Regions from separate parts of the Phytobacter palmae genome, predicted to be linked through region 2. Evidence: predicted binding sites of a transcription regulator. Region 2 holds the regulator's gene; each other region holds the start of a gene.
The links. The regulator CRP, encoded in region 2, controls carbon source genes, mostly activating them, when cyclic AMP is high. The targets are predictions, from matches to a motif close to ATGTGANNNNNNTCACAT.
Positions count from the first base shown of each region.

Region 1 (7,919 bases), on a different contig from region 2:
TATAGCCGAGATTTTCCAGAATAAAGGCGGCCGGTACACCTTCGAGTTGAACGTGAAAAATCCCCTTTGCCAGCAACGAGGCTCCCATCGACAACCCGGCGGCGATGGCGGACCAAAACAGCGCCATGGCATCGCGTTCCAGCTCTTTCTCGCCGTCCTGACGGATATGCTCATGGATAGCCATAGCGCGTGAGGGGAGGCGCTCTTCATCTACTTCAATTTGCTCACCACCGATTTTCTCTTCGCTTTCCACTTCGATTTCGTCGGTGTGCTTGTCGATTTTCTCGTCTTTGATGCCGTCCATATTGCCTCTGTCTACTTGTGACTCATGGACTAAGCGTAGCGGCTTTTTTTACAAGGTCTGGAGGGCTTCTTCCTAATTTGGGGGGAATGGCAACTATGGCGATATGGCTTTGATGAAGATGAGATAAAATTGTAACGAAACGAGGGGGGCAAACTGCGACTATGCTCAATATGAGATTCGCGCGTTGCGTAGACAACACAAGGTGTGCTGATACAATGCCTTGCATGTTTATGATGCGAACCGAGGCAGATTGCGTTTGTGCCCTTCTGGATGGCACTCAGCGAAAGCCATTTTCTTCAGGGAGACACCTATGAAATTTCGTGTGTCGGCGATTGCGCTGGCAACCACACTGTTGGCGGGCTGCGCCAGTTCAGGAGACACGCAGGGGCGTTCAGATCCACTGGAAGGATTTAACCGCACCATGTACAACTTCAACTTTAATGTCCTGGACCCGTATGTTGTGCGTCCCGTTGCGGTGGCATGGCGTGACTATGTGCCGCAGCCCGCGCGTAACGGCCTGAGCAACTTCACCAGTAACCTTGAAGAACCGGCCATCATGGTGAACTACTTCCTGCAGGGCGATCCCTATCAGGGCATGGTTCACTTTACGCGCTTCTTCCTTAATACCTTGTTGGGTATGGGTGGCCTGATGGATGTTGCTGGTATGTCGAACCCTAAACTGCAGCGCGTTGAGCCGCACCGTTTTGGTAGCACACTGGGGCATTATGGCGTTGGCTATGGGCCGTATATGCAGTTGCCTTTCTACGGCAGCTTTACGCTACGTGAAGATGGCGGTGATATGGCGGATACGCTCTATCCGGTGCTGTCCTGGCTGACCTGGCCGTTGTCGGTCGGTAAATGGACGGTGGAGGGCATTGAAACACGTGCTCAGTTGCTGGATTCAGACGGCCTGCTGCGTCAGTCTTCCGACCCTTATATCATGGTGCGTGAAGCTTACTTCCAGCGTCATGACTTTATTGCCAACGGCGGTAAGCTCAAGCCTCAGGAAAACCCGAACGCTCAGGCGATTCAGGGCGACCTCAAGGAAATTGACTCCGAATAAACGAAAAAAGGTGAGCGCGAAGCTCACCTTTTTTATGCCTGCGATAAATCAGAATGCGTAGTTAAAGTTCGCGCCATACAGCCATGCACGCCCTTCGGATCTGAATGTGTACGGGCCTTCGGTGAAGTTCACTTTCTGTCCGTGCATATAAGAGACGCCGACATCTACAGACGCATCTTTGTTAAACGCATACGTGGTACCTGCGCTCAGCCAGAAACGGTCCTGATCCGGAATGGAGATAGAACGTTTGTCAGCCGGAACCGGGCTATCATCAAAGGCGATACCGGTACGGAAGGTCCAGTTATCATCCATATAGTAGGTGGTACCCAGTGCGATACGGTAAGAGTCTTTAAAGCTTTCATCTTTATAGAAGAGGGTCTGACCGTTGCTGTTTGTCGCTTTCAGCTCCTGGAACTGGCTCCAGCTGGTATAAGCCATGCTGTAGTGGATAGCCCATTGCGGCGCAACGCGGTTATAACCTGAGATTTCCCACATTTCTGGCAGGTTCAGGGTCAGAGAACCGCCAGTGGTGCGGCCATTGGTGCCCAAAGGCAGGCCGAAGTTACCGAGGATCTGGTTATAGGCCGAAGGCAGGCTGCTCTTGTAATCGCCATCAAAGTCGACTTTCACCTCAGAGCGGTAGGTTAAGCCGTAACGGTTATCTTTATCGACTTCATAAAGGATACCGGCGTTCCAGCCGAAGCCCCACTCATCACCTTTCAGATAAGCAACCTGCGTATCAGCCGGAATACCTGCCACCTGCTGCGCCAGGCCTGGAATCGGTGGTAACCGACCTGAACCCGCAACGATTCTGCCGAGATCGCCTGCGTAGCGCTCAATCTTCGCTTTGGCATACACCGCATCAAAGCCCAGACCGAAACTCCAGTGATTATCCAGACGATAGGCACCGCTCAGGTTCAGGTTCAGGGTTTCCAGATCTGTTTTGCCTGCGTATGCGCCTGCCGCATAGTCGTTATTAAACTCAGTCGCTAAACCGTAGTTAGAGGTAACGGATGCCCCCCAACCAAACTGATCGTTGATGGGTGCGACGAAGTGCAGGTTTGGAACCCATGCCGTTGGCGCGATATTTTTCGAATCCAGACTGGCACCTGTTGGTGACCTGCCTGAGATATCAACATCTGGATCAACGAAAATAGCGCCAGCGGAGAAAGTTGGACGGTCAAACATCATAATCAGCGCAGGGTTGCGGCTGGCGTTACCCGCGTCATCTGCAATAGCGCCTTCGCCGGAATATGCGCGGCCAAGACCAGAAGAAGAAAATTCGTTGAGCTGGAAGCCTGCGGACCAGGCCTGGGTGGAGACGATTGCCACTGCGACTGCGAGTGCAGATTTGGTAAACAGGTTTTTCTGGCTCATGACCAAAACCTCATCCGGTTATTTTTATTTAAACTATGTTACGTGGTGTAACAGGAGCGCGAAGTGTAGGGTCTGCGGTACTTCAGAGAAATCAGACCAGTGGCGAGAGTATAGGTCGGACCAGACTAAATGTTGCAAGCTTGTATATAAAATTTTTCAATTGTGATCTTCGAAACGGGATCTGCGTGGCAAAATTGCGGCCAGTGTCGCTAATGATAATTGGTGGTTTTTGTTCTGGATCATTTTTAAGTGTGATTTCGGTCACTTAGAGGCTTTCCTCACATTAACGACTGGAGACGGGTTATTGAGGGGGGTAAAATATGCGCAACGTTTACCAGGCACCTTGGGTGCGAATTCAGAGGAAATCACAATGAGTAAATGCAGTGCTGATGAAACCCCGGTTTGCTGCTGTATGGATGTTGGTACCATCATGGACAACTCCGATTGCACCGCCTCTTATAGCCGCGTGTTTACAAATCGCACCGATGCAGAAGAGACGCTGGCTGCACTAACTGCACGCGCGCGTGGCGTAGAGTCCGATCCTTGCCAAATCACCTCGACGTTCACGGAAGTGGAAGGCGGCGTGCGTCTGGATATTGATTTTGTTTTTGCTTGCGAAGCGGAAACGCTGATTTTCCAGTTGGGTCTGCGTTAATCTTCCTGCCTGCGCTCCTGCTTTGCGGGAGCGTTTTTTCAATAATCTCTGTGTTTTACCTCCCACTTTTTTTCTTCCCCCATTGGCTAAATGTAAATAATTAGTTAAGACTGTTATCAGGTCCGACCACTAGTGCATCATGCTGTTAACAGGGGAGTGTTATGAGTCAGGCATTACCGCTTGTCACCCGTCAGGGCGACCGCATCGCCATTGTCAGTGGATTACGTACGCCATTTGCCCGTCAGGCGACGGTATTTCACGGCGTCCCAGCTATCGATCTTGGCAAAATGGTGGTGGGTGAGCTCCTTGCCCGTAGTGAAATCCCGCCGGAAATCATTGAGCAACTGGTCTTTGGCCAGGTGGTGCAAATGCCGGAAGCACCTAATATCGCAAGAGAAATCGTACTGGGAACGGGCATGAGTGTGCATACCGATGCCTATAGCGTGAGCCGCGCCTGCGCCACCAGTTTCCAGGCGGTGGCAAACGTTGCCGAAAGCCTGATGGCGGGGACGATTCGTGCGGGTATTGCAGGCGGTGCTGACTCCTCTTCAGTATTGCCAATCGGCGTGAGCAAAAAGCTGGCTCGTGTGCTGGTTGATGCCAACAAAGCCCGTACGACAGGACAAAAATTGAAGCTCTTCTCCCGTTTACGGTTGCGCGATTTATTGCCAGTGCCCCCTGCAGTGGCGGAATACTCCACTGGTTTACGCATGGGCGATACCGCAGAGCAGATGGCGAAAACCTATGGCATTACGCGTCAGGAACAGGATGCGTTGGCCCATCGTTCTCACCAGTATGCGGCGCAGGCCTGGGCGGAAGGTAAGCTAGCAGAGGAGGTGATGACTGCTTATGCGCCACCTTTTCGCGAACCGATAACGCAGGACAATAATGTACGGCAAAATTCCAGCCTTGCGGATTACGCCAAACTGCGTCCGGCATTTGATCGCCGACATGGCACCGTGACCGCTGCGAACAGCACACCACTTACCGATGGTGCAGCCGCGGTGATCCTGATGACCGAGTCGCGGGCGAAAGAGCTGGGTTTGCAGCCTCTGGGATTCCTGCGAAGTTATGCCTTCACAGCCATTGACGTGCGGCAGGATATGTTGCTGGGGCCGGCCTGGGCGACGCCGCTGGCGCTCGACAGAGCGGGACTGACGATGGCGGATTTAACCTTACTGGACATGCATGAAGCATTTGCGGCGCAAACCCTGACCAACCTGAAACTGATGGCGAGCGAGCGCTTTGCTCGTGATGTATTAGGCCGGACGCAGGCAACGGGTGAGGTGGATGAGAGTAAATTCAACGTGTTGGGAGGATCAATTGCTTACGGGCATCCCTTTGCGGCGACCGGGGCGCGGATGATCACCCAAACCTTGCATGAACTGCGCAGACGTGGCGGCGGATTTGGTCTGGTAACCGCCTGCGCCGCAGGCGGACTTGGTGCAGCTATGGTTCTGGAGGCCGAATAATGGAGATGACCTCAGCATTTACGCTTAATGTCCGCCCGGACAATGTTGCCATAGTCAGTATTGATGTTCCTGACGAAAAGATGAACACGCTAAAGGCGGAGTTTGGCGGCCAGGTACGCGCCATTCTTAAACAAATCCGCGAAAACAAGCAGATACGCGGTGTAGTGTTCATTTCCGCAAAACCGGATAATTTTATCGCCGGGGCGGATATCAATATGATCGATCGCTGCAAAACGGCCAAAGAGGCCGAAGATCTGGCGCGCCAGGGGCAGCAGATCATGGCTGAGATCCACGCCCTGTCGATCCCGGTGATCGCCGCCATTCATGGTCCATGTCTGGGCGGCGGGCTGGAACTGGCACTAGCCTGCCACCGCCGTATTTGTACCGATGATGCGAAGACGGTCTTAGGGTTGCCCGAAGTCCAGCTTGGCCTGTTGCCCGGCTCCGGCGGCACCCAGCGCCTGCCGCGTCTGGTTGGAGTAAGCACCGCGCTGGGTATGATCCTTACCGGTAAACAACTGCGCGCTCGTCAGGCGTTAAAAGTGGGGCTGGTGGATGATGTTGTGCCGGTTTCTATCTTGCTGGATGCTGCCGCAGAGCTTGCCACAAAAGGCCGTCCTGCCAGCCGCAGCCTGCCGGTACGTGAACGTCTGCTTGCCGGTCCGCTGGTACGCGCACTGTTATTCCGCATGGTCGCGAAAAAAACAGAGCAAAAAACCCAGGGTAATTATCCCGCGACGACGCATATTTTGAACGTTATCGAAACGGGCTTAAGCCAGGGTAGTAGTAGCGGGTATGACGCTGAGGCGCGCGCGTTTGGTCAACTGGCAATGACCCCGCAATCGCAGGCGCTACGGCATATTTTCTTTGCCAGCACCGAGGTAAAAAAAGACCCGGGCAGCCCGGTTGCGGCCGGTCCGCTTCGCGCTGTCGGTATCCTTGGCGGCGGGTTGATGGGCGGCGGGATTGCTTACGTGACGGCCGGTAAAGGCAACCTTCCTGTTCGCATAAAAGATATTAATCCGAAAGGCATTAACCACGCGCTGAAATATAGCTGGGAACAGCTTGATAAAAAGGTGCGCCGCCGCCATCTCAAATCTGCTGAACGTGATGCGCAAATGGCCCGCATTTCCGGTACGACTGACTACAGCGGTTTTTCTCATCGTGATGTGGTTATCGAGGCCGTTTTCGAAGATTTGAATCTTAAGCAACAGATGGTCGCCGAGATTGAAGCACAGTGCTCGCCGCAGACCATTTTTGCCTCCAATACATCATCGTTGCCCATCGGCGATATTGCGGCCAGGGCAGCGCGTCCGGAGAATATTGTCGGATTACATTTTTTTAGTCCGGTTGAGAAGATGCCTTTGGTGGAAGTTATTCCCCATGCCGGTACCGCTGAACAGACGATTTCGACAGTGGTGAAACTGGCCAAGAAGCAGGGCAAAACACCGATTGTCGTGGCGGACAAAGCGGGTTTTTATGTAAACCGTATTCTGGCGCCTTATATGAGCGAAGCAATGCGACTGCTGAGCGAAGGGGAACGTATCGAGAATATTGATAAGGCGCTGGTAAAATTTGGCTTTCCTGTCGGCCCCATACAACTTCTGGATGAAGTGGGGATCGACACGGGGACTAAAATAATCCCAGTGCTGGAGGCTGCTTACGGGGAGCGTTTTAGTGCCCCTGCAAGCGTCGTCTCTGCAATATTGAATGACGATCGCAAAGGCAGAAAAAATGAGCGCGGTTTCTATCTTTACGGTAAGAAAGGGCGTAAAAGCAAGAAACAGCCTGACCCGGCAATTTACCCGCTTGTGGGGGCTTCTGGCACAGGCAAATTATCGGCAGAACAGATCGCCGAACGATGCGTCATGATGATGCTTAACGAGGCCGCACGCTGCTTCGCCGAGAAGGTGATTCGCAGCCCGCGCGATGGTGATATTGGCGCGGTGTTTGGCATCGGTTTTCCGCCTTTCCTGGGCGGCCCGTTCCGCTATATGGATACCCTTGGCGCGGGTGATATTGTCGCAACTCTACAGCGCCTGGCTTCGCTTTATGGAGAACGTTTTGCACCTTGTCAGCTTTTGTTACAAATGGCTGAGCGGGGCGAAACTTTTTGGGGCAAGAAGGAAACTGATTTTGTAAGTTAAGGTCAAAAAAGGGTAAATCCAGCTTTAAATGAAACAGCGATGGTTATTTTGTAAACACTCATTGACTATACTTACGCCATTGAGGTAAAAAACAGCGTTTCATTCATCGAATGGATCAGGCAAAATGCCCGGCCATTGATATTTCCTGTCGTAATGGAACTGTTCACGCGGGGAGTGTTAATGCTTCTGGTTAACAAAAGCGGTGCAATATGCAAGTTTTTATCATGCGTCACGGCGATGCAGCCCTCGATGCAGCCAGCGACTCAGTTCGTCCCTTAACCCCTTGTGGGTGTGACGAATCTCGTCAGATGGCAACCTGGCTGAAAGGTCAAAAAGTGGATGTCGAACGTGTACTGGTCAGCCCGTTTCTTCGTGCTGAACAGACGCTTAACGAGGTGGGGGAATGCATGAACCTGCCCGACAACGTGGATGTCCTGCCCGAGTTGACACCTTGTGGTGATGTTGGTCTGGTCAGTGCTTATCTCCAGGCGCTGGCAAACGAAGGTACCTCTTCTGTGCTGGTGATTTCTCACCTGCCGCTGGTGGGATATCTGGTGTCCGAGCTTTGCCCGGGTGAAACACCGCCAATGTTTACCACCTCCGCGATTGCCAGCGTGACGCTGGATGAGAGCGGGAAAGGCGTTTATAACTGGCAAATGAGTCCCTGCAACCTGAGAATGCCAAAAGCAATCTGATTAGCCGGACCGTGAAAAAAAGCCGCACTTGTGCGGCTTTTTACGTTTCTGCTTGTCCGTTGCGTTCAGGGAAGTTCTGGCGGTTGCCACTCTTCGACCTCAATCAACACCAGTATCGCCGCATCGCCACCGTACTCTTTAGGGGCCTGGTGAAACGCCATAACATGCGGGTGTTGTGCCAGCCAGAGCGGCGTCTGCTGCTTGAG
Region 1 covers NZ_JBCIVJ010000018.1:67,033-74,951, reverse strand. The annotation lists gene AAIG39_RS19730 (formate/nitrite transporter family protein) at 1-304, opposite strand, end outside; gene mlaA (phospholipid-binding lipoprotein MlaA) at 615-1,367, shown strand; gene fadL (long-chain fatty acid transporter FadL) at 1,416-2,744, opposite strand; gene AAIG39_RS19715 (YfcZ/YiiS family protein) at 3,115-3,399, shown strand; gene fadI (acetyl-CoA C-acyltransferase FadI) at 3,561-4,871, shown strand; gene fadJ (fatty acid oxidation complex subunit alpha FadJ) at 4,871-7,018, shown strand; gene sixA (phosphohistidine phosphatase SixA) at 7,228-7,713, shown strand; gene smrB (endonuclease SmrB) at 7,779-7,919, opposite strand, start outside.
Region 1: a site for CRP is predicted at 2,994-3,011, ahead of AAIG39_RS19715 (YfcZ/YiiS family protein). Genes of this name have one in related genera too.

Region 2 (7,919 bases):
GTTGCTGAATAAAATCAGCAAACCGACGCTGATCATCCATGCGAAAGACGACCCCTTTATGGATCAAAATGTGATACCCGATACGCAGACGCTGCCGCCGTCAGTAGAATATCAACTCACCGAACATGGTGGTCACGTGGGGTTTGTGGGCGGCACGTTACTACACCCGGAAATGTGGCTGGAAAAGCGCATCCCCGACTGGCTGCAAACTTATCTGGAAATCTGAATGATTATTCCCTGGCAGGATCTGGCGCCTGAGACACTCGACAACCTGATTGAAAGCTTTGTCTTGCGTGAAGGCACCGATTATGGTGAACATGAGCGCTCACTCGAACAAAAGGTCGCCGATGTAAGACGGCAATTGAAAAACGGCGAAGCTGTGCTGGTGTGGTCAGAACTGCACGAAACCGTCAATATTATGCCGCGCTCGCAGTTTCGCGAGTAACGCCCGGGCGGCTGGCTTCGTCTACAACAATGGTTTACTCAGGGAGCTGCTATGTCCGCTAAACATCCGGTTATTGCCGTAACAGGTTCCAGCGGTGCGGGAACCACTACCACCAGCCTCGCGTTTCGCAAAATCTTTGCTCAACTGAATTTGCATGCCGCCGAGGTCGAGGGTGACAGCTTTCATCGCTATACCCGCCCGGAGATGGACATGGTAATCCGTAAGGCCCGGGATTTAGGTCGACATATCAGCTACTTTGGCCCGGAGGCGAATGATTTCGGCCTGCTGGAACAGACATTTATCGAATACGGACAAACCGGCAAAGGTCAGGCACGAAAATATCTGCATACCTACGATGAAGCCGTTCCCTGGAATCAGGTTCCCGGCACGTTCACCCCCTGGCAGCCCTTACCAGAGCCAACAGATGTACTGTTTTATGAAGGGTTACACGGCGGCGTGGTAACGCCACAGCATGATGTCGCCTGCCATGTCGATCTGCTGGTGGGCGTGGTTCCGATAGTTAACCTTGAATGGATTCAAAAGCTGGTGCGTGATACCGGTGAGCGTGGACATTCCCGTGAAGCGGTGATGGACTCGGTGGTACGCTCGATGGAAGACTACATTAACTTCATTACCCCCCAGTTCTCCCGAACCCATATTAACTTCCAGCGCGTGCCGACCGTTGATACTTCCAATCCGTTCGCGGCGAAGGTCATCCCCTCGCTGGATGAAAGTCTGGTCGTCATTCATTTCCGTAACCTTGAAGGGATCGACTATCCCTGGCTGCTGGCGATGCTGCAGGGTTCGTTCATTTCGCACATGAATACGCTTGTGGTGCCGGGTGGGAAAATGGGACTGGCGATGGAGCTCATCATGACCCCGCTGGTACAGCGGTTGATGGAAGGGAAGAAAATTCAGTAGCCTTGCGGCGGACACAATATCTTCCCCCGCCAGGTGTAGCCCCGGAAAGCGTAGCGCCACCGGGGAAAAGGTCGAATGCGCTACGCTTATCCGACTTACCTGCTTAGCCTTTGAAAGCGGTTCTCAGGCCTCAATCACTTCATACGAATGCGTGATTTTCACCGCCTTCTCCAGCATTAACGCGACGGAGCAATATTTCTCGGCAGAGAGATCCACCGCACGCGATACCGCCGCCTCTTTCAGCTCCTTGCCGGTCACGATGAAGTGCAAGTTGATATGCGTAAACAGACGCGGAGCCTCTTCACGACGCTCTGAGGTCAGCTTCACTTCGCAATCTTTCACATCGTGGCGGCCTTTTTGCAGAATAGATACAACATCGATAGCGCTGCATCCTCCTGCTGCCATCAGCACCATTTCCATCGGGCTTGGGGCTTTGTCGCCTGAGTTACCATCCATCAGGATCTGGTGCCCGGACGCAGACTCGCCAAGGAACGTTAAACCTTCTACCCATTTCACTCGAGCTTGCATTTTTAATTCACTCCGGAGTTACAGTTTTCTTTACAGATTACGCGTACATAAGAAAACTCGCAACGGAAGGCGACCTGCGTCAAGCTGAAGCGAGACACCAGGAGACAGGCGACAAAAGCTATGCTAAAACAATCGGGATGCTACAGTGATACATTGATGTTATGTATGTATGCAGAGGACATCACATATTACAGGCCGCAGGCATGTCTGACGGTCCACTTCCCAGGTATGGGGAAGATAGATTGCAACCCCGGACGCGATATGTGAATCCAGCGTCTGGAGCCAGCTTATAACAGAGGATAACCGCGCATGGTGCTTGGCAAACCGCAAACAGACCCGACTCTCGAATGGTTCTTGTCTCATTGCCACATTCATAAGTACCCATCGAAGAGCACGCTGATTCACCAGGGTGAAAAAGCGGAAACGTTGTATTACATCGTCAAAGGCTCAGTGGCTGTGCTAATCAAGGATGAAGAAGGTAAAGAGATGATCCTCTCTTACCTTAACCAGGGAGATTTTATCGGTGAACTGGGTCTGTTCGAAGAGGGTCAGGAGCGCAGTGCATGGGTACGCGCCAAAACCGCTTGTGAAGTGGCCGAAATCTCCTATAAAAAATTCCGTCAATTAATTCAGGTGAACCCGGATATCCTGATGCGTTTGTCTTCTCAGATGGCGCGTCGTCTGCAGGTCACCTCAGAAAAAGTCGGCAACCTCGCCTTCCTTGATGTGACAGGCCGTATCGCACAGACGCTGCTGAATCTGGCGAAACAGCCGGATGCAATGACCCACCCGGACGGTATGCAAATTAAAATTACCCGTCAGGAAATTGGTCAGATCGTTGGCTGCTCCCGCGAAACTGTCGGTCGTATCCTGAAAATGCTGGAAGATCAAAACCTGATCTCCGCGCACGGTAAAACCATCGTCGTGTACGGTACACGTTAATTCTCAAGCGGCGCGTCGCCCTTAACGATGCGCCGTTTTTGTCTCTCTTTTCCATGTGGCGCAGGCTGATTTATCACCCCGAAATCAACTATGCACTGCGACAAACGCTGGTGTTATGCCTCCCTGTGACCGTGGGTCTCATCGCGGGCCGTCTCGATCTCGGTTTGTTGTTTTCCCTTGTTCCTGCCTGCTGCAATATTGCCGGTCTGGATACGCTGCATAAACGTTTCTTCAAACGTGTCTTCATCGGCGGCACTCTCTTCGCTGGCAGTAGCCTCACGGTACAGTTATTACTGACGCAAAATGTTCCGCTACCGCTGATCCTGACCGGATTAACGCTGGTCCTCGGCGTCACGGCAGAAATCAGCGCATTGCACGGGCGCCTGCTCCCCGCCTCGATCATTGCCGCCATCTTTACGCTCAGCCTCGCCGGTAGCATGCCCATCTGGGAACCGTTACTGATTTATGGTCTGGGGACACTGTGGTACGGCGCGTTTAACGCCTTCTGGTTCTGGCTGTGGCGGGAGCAACCGCTACGTGAATCATTGAGTCTGCTGTATCGCCAGCTGGCGGACTATTGCGAAGCAAAATACAGTTTGCTGACGCAGCATGTCGATCCCGAAAAAGCCCTTCCGCCACTACTGGCGCGCCAGCAAAAAGCGGTGGATATGATCAGCCAGTGTTACCAACAGCTGCATATGCTGGCGGCGAATAATAACAACGACTACAAGCGGTTACGCCGCGTTTTCCAGGTAGCTCTCGACTTACAGGAACATATTGCCGTTAGTCTGCACCAACCGCAGGAAGTACAGGAGCTGGTTGAACGCAGCCATGCCGAAGAGGTTATCCGCTGGAATGCGCAAACCGTGGCCGCGCGGTTACGTGTGATCGCCGATGATATTCTTTATCACCGCTATCCCAAACGCTTCAATATGGATAAACAGATTGGCGCACTCGAGAAAATTGCCCGCCAGCACCCGGATAATCCGGTCGGCCATTTTTGCGCCTGGCATTTCAGCCAGATAGCCCGAGTTCTGCGTACCCAGCGTCCACTGTATGTGCGAGACCTGATGGAAGAGAAGCAGCGTCGCTTGCCCCTGCTCCCGGCACTCAAAAGCTATCTGTCGTTCAAATCCTCAGCCTTACGTAATTCGGCACGAATTAGCGTCATGCTCAGTATTGCCAGCCTGATGGGCAGTGCGCTGCATCTTCCAAAACCCTACTGGATAATGATGACGGTGATGTTTGTTACGCAAAACGGTTATGGCGCAACGCGCGTACGCATTCTGCACCGGGCGGCAGGCACCATGGCCGGATTGATCATTGCCGGCGCGACGCTGCACTACCACGTACCGGAAGGCTTCACGCTGACCGCGATGCTGATCGTGACGCTGGTGAGTTATCTGATTATCCGCAAAAGCTACGGCTGGGCGATGGTGGGCTTTACCCTTACCGCGGTATACACGCTCCAGTTACTCACACTCAATGGTGACCAGTTTATTGTTGCCCGTCTTATCGACACGTTGATCGGCTGCCTGATCGCTTTTGGCGGCATGGTTTGGCTATGGCCTCAATGGCAGAGCGGGCTGCTGCGAAAAAATGCCCACGACGCGCTGGAAACTTACCAGGATGCCATTCGGCTGATCCTGAGCGATGATCCGCAGGTTACTCCGTTGGCCTGGCAGCGCATGCGGGTAAACCAGGCACACAATGCGCTGTTTAACTCGCTCAATCAGGCCATGCAGGAGCCTGGCTTTGATACGCGTTATCTGGCAGAAATGAAGCTGTGGGTCACGCACAGCCAGTTTATTGTCGAACATATTAATGCAATGACGACGCTGGCGCGGGAACATACCATGCTCACCCCGGAACTGGCACAGCGATACCTGCAATCATGCGAAATTGCCCTGCAGCGCTGTCAACAGCGGCTGGAGTATGATAGTCCGGGAAGTTCAGGGGATGTGAATATTCTGGAAGCGCCGGAGAGTATGACGTATGGCCCAATGAGTACGCTGGAACAACATCTGCAGCGGATCCTGGGGCATCTGAACACCATGCACACCATCTCGTCGGTGGCATGGCGTCAGCGTCCACATCACGGCATCTGGTTAAATCGCCGCTTGCGGTCTTAAGCGTTAATGACTTTGGCTACTGCTTTCGCGAAGCGCAGCATCCCTTCTTCGATATCGTTTTCTTCAATGATAAGCGACGGCGCAAAACGCATCACATCAGGACCGGCGTTGAGTACCATTAGCCCTTCATCCGCCGAAGCGTAGAGGAAATCACGCGCACGGCCTTTGTACTGCGGTTTCAGCTCCGCACCGATCAACAGCCCCATGCCGCGAATTTCGCTGAACAGATCATACTTCGCGTTGATGTCTTGCAGATGTTTAACAAACAGTTCGCGTTTCTCATTTACGCCATTTAATACTTCTGGCGTATTAATAATGTCGAATGCCACACCGGCAACGGCACAGGCCAGCGGGTTACCGCCATAGGTTGAGCCGTGGGAGCCAGGATGAAATACGCTGGCGATCTCCTGGGTGGTGAGCATGGCGCTTACCGGGAAACCACCGCCGAGCGCTTTGGCGCTGGTCAGGATATCCGGGGTCACACCATAGTGCATATATGCGAACAAATCGCCGCTGCGTCCCATCCCACACTGCACTTCATCAAATACCAGCAGCGCGTTGTGTTCATCACACAGGTCACGCAATCCCTGTAAAAATTCAGGCGTTGCCGCCGTCACTCCGCCTTCGCCCTGAATCGGTTCAACCACTACCGCGCAGGTATGATCGTCCATGACCGCTTTCACCGCATGCAGGTCGTTATAGGGCACGTGAACGATATCCGCTGGTTTCGGACCAAAGCCGTCGGAATATTTCGGCTGACCGCCGACGGTCACAGTGAACAACGAACGGCCATGAAACGCATTGTGGAAAGCGATGATTTTGGTTTTATTGGGACTATGGCGGGTAGATGCATAATAACGCGCCAGCTTGAATGCTGTTTCGTTGGCTTCGGTGCCGGAGTTCATAAACACCACACGCTCGGCAAAGGTGGCGTCGATCAACTTACGCGCCAGGCGCAGTGCGGGTTCATTGGTAAACACATTGCTGATATGCCACAGTGTTTCGCCCTGCGTTTTTAACGCCTCCACCAGCGCCGGATGGCAATGCCCCAGCGCGGTAACTGCGATACCTCCTGCAAAATCAACGTACTCTTTTCCCTGCTGATCCCACACGCGGCTGCCTTTTCCTTTCACCGGAATAAATTCGGCCGGTGCGAAAATTGGTAGAATGACTTCGTCAAATGTTGCGCGCGTGATTGCACCCTGCTGAGTTGCCATGTAACCCCACCCTTTTTAAACAAGAAGTAGAAGTGAAAATATAATCACGAAATATGCATAAAAAATCACTCAATGGCAACTAAAAATCGGCGCGTTGCAAAAAGTTATTCAGTAACGCATGTCCTTGCTCGCTAAGAATACTTTCCGGGTGAAACTGCACCCCTTCCAGATCCCACTGACGATGACGAATCCCCATGATCTCTTGCTTCTCGCTCCATGCGGTCACCTCAAAGCACTCCGGTAACGAAGGCGGATCGATCAACAAAGAATGGTAGCGCGTCACGGTTAACGGGTTATTCAGGCCACGAAAAACCCCCTGCCCGTTATGGGTTACCGGAGAAGTTTTGCCATGCATAACCTGTTGTGCCCGGACAATGCGGGCGCCAAAGACCTGGGCGATAGCCTGGTGACCGAGGCAGACGCCGAGGATCGGCAGCCTGCCTGCATAGTGGCGAATAACCTCCAGCGAAATACCCGACTCATCAGGCGTACAGGGGCCCGGGGAGATCACGATTTTTCGCGGGGCCATAAGCGCAATATCCGCCAGTGTGATGTCATCATTACGCCTGACCTCGACCTGGGCGCCCAGCTCGCAAAAGTACTGATACAGGTTCCAGGTAAAAGAGTCGTAATTATCAATAAGCAGGATCATGGCGGCCTCATCATTTTAAGCCGCCCTATTCTACTCAGTTTCGACGGCTTCGCTTACCACTTTGCCGAAGATCTCACGCAGCGGTTGTAACTCCCCCATCGCCCCGGTCTGGTTCGCTTTACTCCAGCTTTCCGGATCAACGCCACGCCAGTCCAGTCGGTATCCTGCATGTAGCGCAAGCTGCTCGAAGAAAATCCGCTGGGCAATGCCATTGCCAATACGAAATGGATGCAGCACGTTGATTTCACAGTAGTAATGGGCCAGCCGCTCGATAAATTCTTCTTTCCCGAGCCCCTGTAGCCACTCTTCGTCTTCAAGCGACTGCATTAACGCATTGCCTTCTTTTTCGATGTATTCGAAATGGCAAAAGCGGGTATCTCCCTGATAAATATCCACTTCGCGCACCTGCCCGGCCCAGTCGAAGACATCCTGGTAAATGTGGCGGTGAATAGCGCACAGATGCGGCAGCCCGCGGGCCAACGGCCCCAGTTCCAGCGTGGCGGCACGTAACGCCGTGAGTTCCCATGCCGCCTGTTCCAGACGCTGCGCCTCGCGAATACCCAGCCTGTTGCGCATCACATTGAGGCCAGGGAAGAGATAAGGATCGCGGCCGTCGCCGAATTTATCGCTCATAGTGCCTCCTTAACTCTTCAATACGCGTCATCGCCTCATCGGGTGTGAGCGTTACCAGCGGGCTTTCAATGCCTTCAAGACGCCTGCTGGCCTGAAAATTGACATTACGGTCTTGCTCCCAGAGACGGGATTTTTGTCGGTCGGTGAGTTTTTTGGTCATAACGCCTCCCTGATGTCTCGCTCATGTGCCACAAGTATAAGCAGCAATTTCGCGTCACGCAGGGAGGGGAACGCGCACAGGCCGAACGGCCCGTGCGAAAAAAAGCTTATGGCAGGACTTTGGCAGAGAGGATGACAACCGGTTTTGACGGCACATTCTGATAGGGGCCGACATCGTGAGTTGGAACCTGAGAAATCTTATCAGCGACATCCATCCCTTTGACAACTTTACCAAATACCGCGTAGCCAAAATCACGTTGGCCGTGATCCAGGAAAGCGTTATCAGCGAC
Region 2 covers NZ_JBCIVJ010000002.1:24,519-32,437, forward strand. The annotation lists gene AAIG39_RS02820 (hydrolase) at 1-226, shown strand, start outside; gene AAIG39_RS02825 (YheU family protein) at 227-445, shown strand; gene AAIG39_RS02830 (phosphoribulokinase) at 497-1,366, shown strand; gene AAIG39_RS02835 (OsmC family protein) at 1,490-1,894, opposite strand; gene crp (cAMP-activated global transcriptional regulator CRP) at 2,204-2,836, shown strand; gene AAIG39_RS02845 (YccS/YhfK family putative transporter) at 2,890-4,968, shown strand; gene argD (bifunctional acetylornithine/succinyldiaminopimelate transaminase) at 4,965-6,185, opposite strand; gene pabA (aminodeoxychorismate synthase component 2) at 6,265-6,837, opposite strand; gene AAIG39_RS02860 (putative adenosine monophosphate-protein transferase Fic) at 6,868-7,470, opposite strand; gene AAIG39_RS02865 (YhfG family protein) at 7,460-7,630, opposite strand; gene ppiA (peptidylprolyl isomerase A) at 7,737-7,919, opposite strand, start outside.

Region 3 (7,919 bases), on a different contig from region 2:
GCCTGGTGCAGTGACAAATCATCATCCTCGACCACCGTGCGCGTTAACATCCGCTGCGAGAAAAATTTCAGGTGCGTGACAAAACGATGGTAGCTGAGCGACTCTTCGTTATAGTCGAGTTTCAACTGGTATTTCACAATATGCAGGATCTCCTGCATTACTTTGGTGATATGCATAACATCCGGCATATCACTGTTAAGCTGCGCGGTGACCAGATGCAGCGCAATAAACCCGGCTTCATCTTCTGGTAATTCCACGCCCAGGCGTTTTGCGATGATCGCCCGCGCCTCTTGTCCAATCTGGAACTCTTTGGGATAGAGACGGCGTATCTCCCACAAGAGAACGTTACGAATCACCTGTCCTGTTTTCAGCCGTTCAATGGCAAAAAAACAGTGGTCTGTCAGGGTGATATACAGGCTCTCCTGCAATTTTCCCAGTCGGCTGCGCGCCAGTTCAATAATGCGATCGCAGGCGGTCATCACCTCAAGCGGGATCTGATTGAGCAGTTCACTTAAGCGCCTGACCAGTTCGTCACTTTGCAGGGCAAAAATCTTTTCGATTTTGCTCTCATCCAGCTCATCGCCGGTACGTTTCTGGAACGCGAGCCCCCGGCCCATGACGACCTGCTCGCGTTGTTGTTCATCCAGCACGACCACCACATTATTATTAAGTATTTTGGCGATTTTCATCCGAACCCCAGAAACAAAAAAACCTGACTTCCGGCAAATGCCAGAACATCAGGTTTAGCCTGCTTATGCAGTAACAATCCGTGGGAAACTCTATCAGGTTGCTTCATTCACTCAATCAATGCCACGCAAAAACGTGACTATGATCGCAGAGTTTACGCTTTTAGCGCCTGAATCGCGCGGGCAATATCCGGCGAGCTTTTAAGAGTACGAATCTGCTCAAACAGCGTGATCGCTTCGACGTACTCTTTGCGCAGATAACCCAGCCACTGTTTGATCCGCGCCACGTGATACATTCCGGTATCGCCCTGCTTTTCCAGCCGCGTGTATTTTTGCAGTAGCGCGACAACCTCGCTCCAGGGCATACGCGGCGCATTTTCTTTCACTACCCGGCTCAGGTTAGGTACGTTCAGCGCGCCACGACCAATCATTACCGCATCGCAGCCGGTCACCGCCATGCAGTCCTGAGCGCTCTGCCAGTCCCAAATCTCGCCATTTGCGACAACCGGAATGCTAAGACGCTGGCGAATCTCACCAATGGCCTGCCAGTTAATACGTTCTGCTTTATAGCCGTCTTCTTTTGTGCGCCCGTGAACCACCAGTTCAGAAGCCCCGGCCTGCTGAACGGCATCGGCAATTTCAAACTGCCGCTCACCGCTATCCCACCCCAGACGCACTTTTACCGTCACCGGCAGGTGAGCGGGTACGGCTTCGCGCATGGCTTTTGCCCCGCGATAAATTAACTCGGGGTCTTTGAGCAGCGTTGCCCCACCGCCGCTGCCATTTACCAGCTTCGACGGGCAGCCGCAGTTGAGATCGACGCCCCAGGAACCTAATTCCACCGCGCGAGCCGCATTTTCCGCCAGCCACTCGGGGTATTGCCCCAGCAACTGCACACGCACCAGGGTGCCGGAGGGGGTGCGACTTTGATGATGCAGTTCAGGGCAGATGCGGTAGAACGATTTTGCCGGCAACAGCTGGTCAACCACGCGCACAAACTCGGTGATACAGTGATCGTAGTCGTTGACCTCGGTCAGCAGCTCGCGCACCAGCGAATCGAGCACACCTTCCATCGGCGCCAGTAATACACGCATACATTGCCCCTGAAAAAATGAGGCGACATAGTAGCGCCTCTGACACAGGGAGAAAAGAGTGTTTCAAAACACGACGGCATCAGGCCGAGCGTGGGTAAACATCCGCCACCGGCAGGGTCGAGCCTCCCTCGCCCAGGGTGCGCTGCATAATGACAATATCCAGCCAGCGACCATGTTTGAAACCGACATTGTTCAACGTTCCTGTTTGGGTAAAACCTGCCCGCTGATGCAGGCGCAGCGACCCCACATTTTCGCTGTTGCCAACAACGGCAATGAGCTGGCGATAGCCGTGGTTTTCTGCCCATTCTATGGCTTTCGCCAGCAACGCTTTGCCTGCGCCACGCTGGCGAAATCGCTCATCTATGTAGATAGAATCCTCCAGTGTGTAGCGGTAGGCATAACGCGTGCGATAGTGTGAGAGGTAGCAATAGCCCTTGACGATCCCCTCTTCGAGGATGACAAACCACGGCAACCCGGCAGTGCGAGTCTTAGTCAAACGCGCCAGCATTTCGTCTCTGTCAGGCGCGGTGGTCTCAAATGAGGCACTGCCATTCACCACGTGCCAGGCGTATATTTGCTGCATTGCGCTAATATGTTGTTCTTCTGCTTCGATAATTTCCATTGTCCGGCTCCTGCTCAGGTGTGTTGACAGGCTAGCCGGATCGCATAAGTACAGACACAGTGCTGCGCTTATTACCCGTATAAGGAAAACTTTGGATGGCACACCTCAGTCTCGATCAATTGACGACCTACAGGCTGGTCATCGGCCGGGGCAGCTTTACTGCTGCAGCCGAAGCGCTGGGGATCTCCCAGCCTGCGGTCAGTTTGCAGATGCGCCAGCTGGAGACCGCTTTGCAAACCCGCCTGATTGAGCGTACTGGTCGTGGCGTTCGTCCGACACCGGCAGGGCTGACGTTACTGGCGCACTGCGAAGAAATTGAAAAAGCCGTGAGTGCAGCGGTGCAATCTGTCGCCATGCACAAGCTCGATATCAGCGGCACGGTTACCCTTGGCACTGGCGCCACGGTGTGTATTCATTTATTGCCAGCCATATTGCAACAGTTGCGTAAAGACTACCCTCAACTGTCGGTCGGCGTCAGAACCGGCAATACGCAGGACATTGTTCGGGGTGTTGAGGAGAACAGTATCGACATAGGACTGGTTACCCTGCCCGCAACCAGCAGAAACCTGGACGTAACGCCGGTCATGGTCGATGAATTCGTCACCATCACGGCAAAACCGCCCGAGGGCGAATCTGGCGCAGAGACGGAGCAACTACCACTGATCGTTTTTGCATCCGGAAGTAGCACACGACAACTTATTGACGGCTGGTTTCAGCGTGCCGGTAAGAGTACCTCGCCAGTGATGGAACTTGGCAGTATTGAGGCGATAAAACGGATGGTACGCGCCGGGCTCGGTTATAGCATTGTGCCGCGGATGTCAGTCACCCAGGCCGAAGATTGCGCAGGCTTAATTATTCAGCCGCTGGTTCCTGCGCTGCACCGCACGCTTGGGTTGATTATGCGCCAGGATAAAGTCGTAAACCGCGCAATGCGCGAAGTGATCCACAGCATCCAGGCGATACCCACCGCACAGAGTAAAGGCAGTGCGTAATTCGCGAACAACAATCTTGTGGTAATGCCCGACGTTCCGGAATGGAATGTTTGGTATGCTCAGAATTCATGATGTGATCGGTAGCACATTTCCGGCTTTAATTGTATGATGAATGCGTTTCATCAAGGGTCTTCACCATGAGTAAATCACTGAACATTATCTGGCAGTACCTTCGCGCGTTTGTTCTGATATATGCTTGTTTATATGCAGGAATTTATATTTCATCACTGCTGCCTATTACTATACCTGGTAGCATCATCGGCATGTTAATCATGTTCGTCCTGCTGGCGCTGCAAATCCTGCCTGCCAAATGGGTTAATCCTGGCTGCTATGTGCTGATCCGCTACATGGCGCTCCTGTTTGTGCCAATTGGTGTGGGCGTAATGCAGTATTACGACATTCTGCGCGCGCAGTTTGGCCCGATAGTGGTCTCCTGTGCCGTCAGTACGGTTATCGTTTTTCTCGTGGTGAGCTGGGCCACTCATCTGGCGCACGGCGAACGTAGAGTCATTGGCGAGAAAGGAAGTGAAAAATGATGGCGTATATCTGGTGGTCGCTTCCGCTCACGCTGGCGGTCTTTTTTGCAGCGCGTAAGCTCTCTGCACGCTTCAAAATGGCGCTGCTTAATCCTTTGCTGATTGCGATGGTGGTGATTATCCCGTTCCTGCTGGTTACCGGCATCCCTTATGACCACTACTTTCAGGGAAGCAAAGTTCTTAATGATTTACTGCAACCTGCGGTGGTCGCCCTGGCATTTCCGCTTTATGAGCAGTTACATCAGATTCGCGCGCGCTGGAAATCCATCATTACTATCTGCTTTTTCGGCAGTATTGTGGCGATGGCGAGCGGAGCCGGTATTGCGCTGATGATGGGCGCATCGCCAGAGATTGCCGCGTCTATTCTGCCCAAATCAGTCACCACGCCAATTGCCATGGCGGTTGGTGGCAGCATTGGCGGTATTCCGGCGATTAGCGCGGTTTGCGTGATTTTTGTCGGCGTACTGGGCGCGGTCTTCGGTCACACGCTGCTGGATGCCATGCGTATTCGCACAAAATCAGCCCGCGGCCTGGCCATGGGCACAGCCTCTCACGCCCTGGGTACCGCGCGTTGTGCGGAGCTGGATTATCAGGAAGGGGCGTTCAGCTCACTGGCACTGGTTATTTGTGGGATTATTACGTCACTGATTGCGCCATTCCTCTTTCCCGTAATCCTCGCGATAGCGGGCTAAAATTTGCGATGAGTCGCGCATTTTTAATTTGAATTGCATACGTTGCATATACAGTGAGATGTTGATCACATATAAAGGCTAAAACGGCCCTTACACTACGATCCCATTACATTGTTATGAGGCAACGCCATGCATTCACGTTTTCACACTGCGTTTCCGGCCCTTGCGGAGAATTTACAGGCCGCACTGGCACCGCTGCTGGCGGACGCGGATTTTCCCGCGATGTTAAGCGCTGAACAGGTATCGACTCTGCTTAACGCCACGGGTATGGACGAAGACGCGTTGGCTTTCGCTCTGTTACCGTTAGCAGCAGCCTGTGCACGTACTGAGCTTTCGCATTTTAATGTCGGCGCGATTGCCCGCGGTATTAGCGGTACCTGGTATTTCGGCAGCAATATGGAATTTCTTGGCGCCACTATGCAGCAAACCGTCCATGCTGAGCAAAGTGCCATCAGCCACGCATGGCAGCGCGGCGAAAAAGCGCTGGCCTCTATCACCGTTAATTACACCCCCTGCGGTCACTGTCGCCAGTTTATGAATGAACTGAACAGCGGCCTGACGCTACGTATTAACTTACCGGGTCGTACGCCACATACCCTGGGTGATTATCTGCCAGACGCCTTCGGTCCTAAGGATCTTGAGATCAAAACCCTGCTACTTGATGAGCAGGACCACGGGTTTACCCTGAGCGGAGACGCACTCTCTCAGGCGGCCATCACTGCGGCTAATAAAAGCCATACGCCGTATACACAGTCACCGTCCGGGGTAGCTATCGAGTGCCGAAACGGGCGGATTTTCAGTGGCAGCTATGCGGAAAATGCCGCATTTAACCCGACATTGCCACCGCTACAGGGCGCTCTGAATCTGATGAGCCTTGCCGGATACGACTACCCGGATATGCAGCGTGCGGTACTCGCCGAAAAAGCCGATGCCCCTCTCACCCAATGGGACGCGACTGTCGCCACGTTGCGCGCCCTGGGTTGCCAGAACGTTGAGCGTGTTTTGCTCGACTGACCTCTCAACTGCGGGCATTTTGCCCGCAGTGATGAAAAACCCCGCAATTGAACGCCCGTTTCTTGCGATTGCCGAACGGGTAAAGTAGCCTTGAGTGAAATTTAACCCTGTACCGAGTTTGTCTGCATGCTAAAGCGCTTTGTATACAGCCTGTTGGTCCTTATCGGCTTACTGCTGTTGACTGCGCTCGGCTTAGACCGCTGGATAAGCTGGAAAACGGCCCCCTATATCTATGATGACCTGCAGGACTTGCCGTGGCGTCAGGTGGGGGTGGTGCTGGGCACCGCAAAATATTATCGCACTGGCGTGATTAATCAGTATTACCGGTATCGTATTCAGGGCGCACTGAATGCCTACAACAGCGGCAAAGTGAATTACCTGCTGTTAAGCGGCGATAACGCTCTGCAAAGCTATAATGAACCGGTAACCATGCGTAAAGACCTGATTGCCGCAGGCGTTGACCCTTCGGATATCGTACTGGACTATGCGGGTTTTCGGACGCTCGATTCGATTGTTCGTACTCGTAAGGTTTTCGATACCAACGATTTTATTATTATCACCCAGCGCTTCCATTGCGAGCGTGCGCTTTTTATTGCCCAGCATATGGGCATCCAGGCGCAGTGCTATGCCGTACCTTCGCCGAAAAATATGTGGAGTGTACGCGTGCGTGAATTTGGCGCACGTCTGGGGACGCTCGCGGATTTATATGTGTTCAAACGAGAACCCCGCTTCCTGGGCCCGCTGGAACCCATTCCCTCATTGCAGGAAGTACCTGATGATGCGCAGGGCTACCCGGCGGTCACCGTCGAGCAGTTACTTGATTTAGATAAGAAAAGTAATTAGATACCTCATAACTCCGTATCAGAACACTGAGACGCCACGCGTAAGGATTTTGGCAGGGCGAATAAGAGAATAATTTCGCGCCATAAATTCTTGATGATCGATATGTACTTGCTCTTGCTTATTCAGCGTCCAGAGCCCCGTCAGCGCATTAAACGGCAATGTGATTTCACCGCCTGGCGTCAGGACTATATACTCACCAGTTCGTAAGTAACCCGCCTGGCATTCAATACGCAACTGCGATCTGTTTTTCATTGAAAATTCAATTTTACTAAAGCCAGTTGGGATAACGGTATAAAACCAGGCGGGCAAATTGGTTATTTTGAGATCACCAAAGTCGGCAACAACAGCATTATCCCGCAGTAACTGCACGGATTTTAAATAGTAGTGAATTGAGTTTGGTCTTTCGTGCGGCGGGTGATCAACTTTAAAATACACAACATTCATAGGCGCTCCAGCTCAGCATTACAACGGCTTGCTCAACTATAATATATAGCGTAAGAAGCAGGTAATTTGCCAACATTAAGAATTGGCTTAAGCGGTAACGTAGCGGCACTTAACTATTTTGTAGTGAAATTAACAAATAAATGAGTAAGATGCCTGAAAATAAGGAGCAGCAGACTGTCATGAGCCACAGCTGCTGCAATGGTAATTATTTATAAACTGAGGGGTATCAGGCAACTTTTTCTTCATACTTATGCAGACTAACCTGGAGATCGTAAATGAGGCTTTTAACCTTCTCCGGCGTCAGACTAAAAAACTGCGACTCGAACGTTGAACCGCCCGGCGCATGAGGGGAAGTACTGTAACCAAAACGAATAACCACGCCATTCAACTCGTCCACTGTTCCCACCTGCCATCCATTAACGGGAAATGCAGGAAATGCTGATTCATTGTTCATCCTAATCTCCTTGTGAATGTTGTGACTCAAAGAGCGTAGCACCGAAATGAAAAAATTAACAATAAAGAATTGGGGAAGTTTTAACGCAAAAGTGAATTTGTTATTCCCTCAACAATATCGCCACGCTTATTAATGACAAGTCCAGGTAAATTCTGAATATATGTTATTCAACAGGAGGTTATCAGTTAACATTTTGTTACCTCAGTGTTCACAAAAAGGGCAAACGGAAGATATATCCTTGACGTAACCTCCTGCAAAAATAACCGCTTCGCTGACAGTACTTTTTCAGAAAATAAACCAAGCAGCGAGTTTTGTTTGTATAAAAATTAAAAAAAACGTTTCGTTATTTCTGTTCAGATAGCGCGAATGAATATTAAGGTCTACCTTAAAATTCTGGTTTACAAAAGAGGAAAATAATTATGTCACCTGCGGATAAGAAACATCTTCATTACCCACGTCCTCCTTTTCCGGCGCAGCCACAGCAGCCGCCAGGATTAGCGTCCGAGATGAAACCTATTCCCGATCATGGGGAAACAAGTTAT
Region 3 covers NZ_JBCIVJ010000003.1:212,838-220,756, forward strand. The annotation lists gene bglG (transcriptional antiterminator BglG) at 1-689, opposite strand, end outside; gene dusC (tRNA dihydrouridine(16) synthase DusC) at 842-1,780, opposite strand; gene AAIG39_RS06215 (GNAT family N-acetyltransferase) at 1,860-2,402, opposite strand; gene AAIG39_RS06220 (LysR family transcriptional regulator) at 2,498-3,394, shown strand; gene AAIG39_RS06225 (CidA/LrgA family protein) at 3,532-3,930, shown strand; gene AAIG39_RS06230 (CidB/LrgB family autolysis modulator) at 3,927-4,622, shown strand; gene cdd (cytidine deaminase) at 4,752-5,636, shown strand; gene sanA (outer membrane permeability protein SanA) at 5,763-6,479, shown strand; gene AAIG39_RS06245 (hypothetical protein) at 6,498-6,923, opposite strand; gene AAIG39_RS06250 (hypothetical protein) at 7,150-7,377, opposite strand; gene AAIG39_RS06255 (SDR family oxidoreductase) at 7,797-7,919, shown strand, end outside.
Region 3: a site for CRP is predicted at 3,466-3,483, ahead of AAIG39_RS06225 (CidA/LrgA family protein). Genes of this name have one in related genera too.